One region of the Planococcus kocurii genome, then DNA from elsewhere that is predicted to be linked to it. Evidence: riboswitches for the same ligand, from Rfam matches in the RefSeq annotation. Region 1 holds a riboswitch; the other holds the start of a gene.
What was found. A riboswitch is a leader RNA that binds a small molecule or an ion and turns the genes downstream of it on or off. The one in region 1 is predicted to bind preQ1.

Region 1 (3,177 bases):
AAATGGCACAAATCAACGAGTTCACCGATACCTTTATGGAGAGCGGGATTGCCACCGGATATGGTGACATGCGAAAAGGCCTTGCCACCGGTTTGGATGAGTTCCTCAACGATTTCAGTAGGTTGTTTGGAGACGCTTGTGCCTGTGCCATCCCAAGTGAATTTAGAATCACACCAAGAACAGGAATAATCGCATCCTGCTGTGCGCACAAACATGGTTTTTTGTCCCATTACCATGCCCTCACCTTGAATGGTTGGACCGAAAATTTCCATCACTGGAATTCTCATAACAAGTCCTCTTGTTTCGGACGGAATACAACATAACTGGTTGGTGTTTCACGAACGATAACTTGCAGACAGTTGGGACGGTTGCTGGTCGCTTGCAGCATCGTTTGAATCGACTGCCACACTTGCTTAGCAAGAAGCTCGGTGGTCGGAAATTTAGTGGCAAATTCCGGATGATCGTTCAAGACACTGTGGTCGTATTTTTATGAATCAGTTCTTTTAATAATTTAAAGTCAATTAGAAAACCAATGGCGTCAAGTTCGTTACCTGCGATTGTAATGTTGAGGTGATACGTATGGCCGTGCATGACTTGGCATTTCCCTGCTTCTTCACTTGGAATAAAATGCGCTGCTGAAAAATGAAAGTCCTTATTGAGCTCAAATTGGAAATCGTGTGGAATTGTCGGATAAAATTGCTGCATCATGCTCTAACACCAGCCATTTTTTTATCCTGATAGCGAGCAAGTCCATCATTTCGCAATTTGCAGGCAGGACATTCGCCACAACCAGTGCTCGGGATGCCGTTATAGCAAGTTAAGGTCTTGTCTTGAATAAATTCAAAAGCACCAAGTGTATCAGAAAGTTCCCAAACCTCGGTTTTGTCGAGCCACATTAACGGCGTATGGATGATAAACTGCTTGTCCATTGCTAAATTTAATGTGACATTTAGTGAACGAATAAACGTATCACGACAATCGGGATAACCGCTGAAGTCGGTTTGACTTACTCCAGTAATTAAATGTTGGCAACCGATAGCGTCTGCATAAACTGCTGCAAAAGATAAAAATAAGTGATTTCTGCCTGGTACAAAAGTAGATGGCAATTCACCATCTTCTGCGGTCACGTCGATATCATCACGTGTTAACGCATTTGCTGAGAGTTGATTGATCAAAGTCATATCCAATACCTTAAATGATACACCTAGTTCTTCAGCGATTTTTCTGGCACACTCAATTTCAGCCGAATGACGCTGGCCGTAATCAAAAGTGACGGTTGCTACTTCTTTGAAATTCTTGATTGCCCAAAATAGGCAAGTGGTACTGTCTTGGCCACCGCTGAAAACGACGACTGCTTTTTCTTTTTTCATCTGTAACACTCCTTAGTTTTTTAGAGAGGGAGTTTGCGAACCTCTTTTAGCGAACAGTGTTAATAATAACATAATGTACCAGAAAAGAAGACTATAAATGCAAGTCTCCGGAAGGTGTACTATTTCTGAAATAGGGTATATTTATAGAATAAGGAAAGGGGATGTTTGACATGAGAGCAATTATTATCGACAGTTATGGTGGTACAGAACAACTGAAAGAAAGAGAAGTAGAAAAACCAACTATCAACGAAAATCAGGTGCTAGTTGAAGTTCATGCCACTTCTATAAATCCAATTGACTGGAAATTACGTGAAGGCTATTTAAAAGAAATGTTACCTTGGGAATTCCCGATTATTTTAGGTTGGGATGCAGCGGGTGTGGTTGCTGAAATTGGCACAAACGTTAAGCATTTCAAAGTAGGCGATCGTGTCTTTACGAGACCTGCGACAACACGTCAAGGGACTTATGCAGAATTTGTGCCAGTAGAAGAACAGCTATTAGCTCATATGCCAGAAAGCATGACTTTTGAAGAAGGCGCGGCAATTCCATTAGCTGGGCTAACTGCTTATCAATGCCTTGTCGACTTTGCCGAAGTTAAAAAAGGAGATAAAGTATTGATTCATGCGGGAGCCGGTGGAGTGGGAAGTATGGCCATTCAAATTGCTAACAGCATCGGAGCGTATGTAGCGACGACTGCAAGTGACAAAAACGATGAACTGGTCAAATCACTAGGTGCAAACCGTGTCATTAATTACAGTGAAGAAGATTTTAGTGAGTTACTGGAAAACTTTGATGCAGTATTAGACACAATGGGTGGAGAAGTACTAGATAAAAGTTTCAAAGTCTTGAAAAAAGGCGGGAAACTGATTTCGATTGCAGGTCAGCCTTCTGCAGAGAAAGCGCAAGAGCACGAAGTAAAAGCAAGCAGCTTTTGGTTAGAGCCGAGCGGTGAGCAATTACATCAGCTGGCTAATTTGTTTGTATCAGGAGAATTTAAACCTGCGATTGGTCACGTGTTTGAGTTTAGTGAGCAAGGGTTAAAAGATGCACACGAACTTAGCGAAACTCATCATGCTCGCGGAAAAATTATTATCAAAGTGAAATCTTAATAAAACGAAAAAATCCTTTCACATGAGTGAAAGGATTTTTTCGTTTTACGTATTAACCTGTTGGTGCATCGTCTTGAGCTTCTTCAGTACGTACAACCAATACATCACATTTTGCTGAACGAACAATGTGTTCTGAAACGCTACCGATTAGGAAACGTTCAACCGCATTTAATCCGGTAGCACCACAGATAATTAAATCCGCTTCAACTTTTTGTGCCAAATCTCTTGAAATCATTGTTTTAGGAGAACCATAATCGACAACAATGTTCACTTTTTCAACACCACCGGCTAACGCTTCTTTTTTATACTCTTCTAATAAATCTTCAGCAAACTTTTGAGCACGGTCAGCAATCGAGCGATCGTACGCTTCAATTGCAGCGAACGAACGGGTATCGATTACGTTTACCAAATTTAATGTAGCGTTATTCCGTCCAGCAATACCAACTGATTTTTTAAATGCCCACTCAGCTTCTTTCGAACCATCGACTGCTACAAGAATTTGACTGTATTTTAATGTCATCCTACATTCCTCCTTTATCTCTCTTTGTAAACATTCGCTAAAACTATCTAAGTTCCTGCTAAATTGGATGTAATTTCGTGAATTTTTTGTCTAATTAAAGGCGTCTTTTGACATGGTAATTAGATGAATAGAAATAAATAGCTAGCAGTAAAGTGATGGTTTAAACCAATCGTTCAAT
Region 2 (3,177 bases), 1.1 Mb from region 1:
TCTGCTCGCAGTTCATTTGTGGACCAAGTAGAGTGGTTGAGCAAAAGACTTGGCATGCATGCGGCTTACGGAGCCAATATGAGTTTTGCACCTGAAGATTCAGAACGTCCGAATCATCAATATGGCAATGTCATTTTGAGTAACTACCCAATCAAATACGTCGAAAATCATTTATTGACTCAAGTTCCGTGTCCATTTGGAAATAATGAACAACGGGGTCTGTTAGAAACCATCATTGAAGTGGAAGGTAGTTATTTGAGTGTATTTAATACCCATTTAGCGCTGAAAGATGAAGAGCTAGCAGTTAGTGTTGATGAAATTTTGACCCTTACAGAAAAAACCCGCTTTCCACAAATTCTTGTTGGGGACTTTAATGCCCCACCTTCGAACGGTTATATGCAAAAACTCAACAGCCAGTTCAACGATGCTTTTTTGACAATGAAAAGAGGCGATGCCTACACATATCCCTCTCCTTACACAAATAAAGAAACAGCTGAGATTTTGTCTCCAGCAATACGAATCGACTATATTTTTTCAGATAGCGCTATTGATGTCGTACAGGTAGCCGTTATTGAGACGGCCGTTTCCGATCATATGCCGATTGTAGCGGATATGGTCCTGACTGGTGCGACAGTACACAGTAAAGATGGTTTGCAAAAAGAACGGGCAAAGGTCTAAACAGTCAAACTTCAGCATATATGATGAAAAAACCGGAAGCTCTCTATTGGAGAGCTTCCGGTTTTTGATGTCCGTAAATTTGATGGCCTGCTAGATCGCGTCTGCATAACTTGACGAGTAAATACACCAGTGGCGTGTCGGCTGCAGCCACGAGCCATTTGAATGCATATTGTGTCACAATCATGCCAAGTAATACACTAGTTGGCAAAGTGCCGTAAAAAGCGATGGTGATGAAAATGCTCGTATCGACCAATTGGCTGACCATTGTTGAGGCATTATTGCGAAGCCACAACTTGGAATGACCATGTTTTTCTTTCAGTTTATGGAAAATAGTGACGTCCAGGTTTTGACTAATAAAGTAAGAAACGAGACTGGCTACAGTAACACGAAAACCTGCAGAAAAGATGGTTTCGAATGATTCTTGATTCGTAAAAAAAGAAGCAGCTGGCAAATGAATAGCAAGAAAAATAAACGCCAGTGCACAAAGCTGTGTAACAAATCCTGCTGTAACGGTTTGTCTTGCAGCTTCTTTGCCATATACTTCTGCAATCGTATCTGTGATCGGGAAAGTGAAAACATAGACGATGACAGCAGCCGGTAAAACAGCCCATTCGCCGATACTGAATAATTTCACCGCGAGTATATTCGATAAGATTAACAAGCCGACAAATGCGCCGTTCAAATAAAGTAACATTTGCTGAGCTCCTTATCGATTGGTAATCGTTTCGGGATTCATGTCGTGATTCATCATCCGGTACGATGCCATTTCTTCGTATTTTGTTCCAGGTTGGCCATAGTTTGTGTAAGGATCAATCGACAAACCGCCACGTGGCGTGAATTTTCCCCAAACTTCGATATACCGAGGATCCATCAATTTGATTAAATCATTCATAATGATGTTAACAACATCTTCATGAAAATCTCCATGATTGCGGAAACTGAATAAATAAAGCTTCAGTGATTTGCTTTCGACTAATGTTTTGTCGGGAATAAAGCTCAAGTAGATCGTAGCGAAATCGGGTTGCCCAGTTTGCGGACAAAGGGAAGTAAACTCAGGACAATTAAATTTCACAAAATAATCACGGCTGTGCAGATTGTCGATGGGTTCTAAAATGTCTGGATCGTATTCAAATTTATACTTGGTGTTTTGATTGCCAAGCAATTCTAAATGCTCGAGCGTGTCTTCGTTTCTTCCTGCCATAAAAACGGCCTCCTTTTAGATGCCCGGTTAGGAAGAGGGTTATAAAAAACGGACAAAAGAAAAAGCCAAATCGCATGTGGATTTGGCTGAGTTTCGACAATCCATAGTTTTTTATAGAGGGTGAAATGCTATGAACCTCTCCCGTTGCCGGGGTATTTACTTTTTACTCATCTATCGTATAAGACTTACTATGCGTTGTCAATCGACCAAATTTGTTAACATATTAGCAACAGCCAAAGGAGAGGATCGCATGGGGCATGATCATGATCATTTTGAAACAGTTAGAAGCGGCAATAAAAAAGCTTTATCTATCGCACTTATCATAACAGCCGGCATCATGTTGCTAGAGTTTTTCGGCGGACTCTTCACAAACAGTTTGGCTTTAATTGCAGACAGCGGTCATATGTTGTCGGATACGGTTTCACTGGTACTGAGTTTGTCAGCTATTTGGTTTGCGGGAAGAGCAGCGTCTGCTAACAAAACCTATGGCTACTACCGTTTTGAAATTCTTACCGCCTTTATTAATGGTATTACGTTATTTGTTATGGCAGGTTTTATCATTTATGAAGCTGTCCAGCGTTTATATGAGCCTGCGGAAGTTCAAGGAGGTTGGATGCTAGTCATTGCGTCAATTGGTCTTGCTGCTAACGTATTGAGCGCGTGGGTGTTAAACCGTGGTGCCGATGTTCAAGGCAATCTTAATATGAAAAGTGCTTATATGCATATTATCGGAGATGCGCTTGGTTCAGTAGGCGCCATAGTAGCGGGCATGCTTATTCTGTTATTTGACTGGACGATAGCGGATCCGCTGATTTCGGTCGCTGTTGCGTTATTGATTTTGCGGAGCGCCTGGGGCATTCTTCAAAATAGCATTCATATTTTGATGGAGGGAACACCTGAGACGATTGATACGCAGCAAGTGAGAGAGCGGCTGCTTGAAATCGAAGGTGTGTTAGACGTTCATGACCTTCACGTGTGGACGATTACATCTGGCATGGACTTGTTTACATGCCACATTGATGTCGATGTCAATATACAAGAGCAAAAGGTTCTTCAAGAAGCTTTGAAATTGGTTTATGATGTGTGCGGAATTGAACATGCCACCATCCAAATTGAAAAAACCGACACTGTACACGACTCACTAAAGGTATAAATTTAAAAAGAGTGGATTATCTGTTAATTTCTCTATCATTGACGGATAGCATCCATATTTTTCATGGTAAACTAAAGGTAAAAGATAGGCAGAAAGGAGCGACAAGAATGGCAGGCGAACAGTATGGATTACAAAAGCAATCAAT

Region 2: it holds a riboswitch for preQ1, as region 1 does, so the genes downstream of both, queF (preQ(1) synthase) here and queC (7-cyano-7-deazaguanine synthase QueC) in region 1, are expected to answer to the same signal.

Annotation. Positions count from the first base shown of each region.
Region 1 covers NZ_CP013661.2:450,758-453,934, reverse strand. The annotation lists gene queE (7-carboxy-7-deazaguanine synthase QueE) at 1-287, opposite strand, end outside; partial or broken gene queD (6-carboxytetrahydropterin synthase QueD) at 284-708, opposite strand; gene queC (7-cyano-7-deazaguanine synthase QueC) at 705-1,370, opposite strand; PreQ1 riboswitch class I at 1,377-1,420, opposite strand; gene AUO94_RS02265 (NADP-dependent oxidoreductase) at 1,541-2,479, shown strand; gene AUO94_RS02260 (universal stress protein) at 2,532-2,999, opposite strand.
Region 2 covers NZ_CP013661.2:1,503,102-1,506,278, reverse strand. The annotation lists gene AUO94_RS07400 (endonuclease/exonuclease/phosphatase family protein) at 1-678, shown strand, start outside; gene AUO94_RS07395 (queuosine precursor transporter) at 722-1,372, opposite strand; gene queF (preQ(1) synthase) at 1,385-1,879, opposite strand; PreQ1 riboswitch class I at 1,977-2,024, opposite strand; gene AUO94_RS07385 (cation diffusion facilitator family transporter) at 2,130-3,032, shown strand; gene AUO94_RS07380 (phosphotransferase family protein) at 3,140-3,177, shown strand, end outside.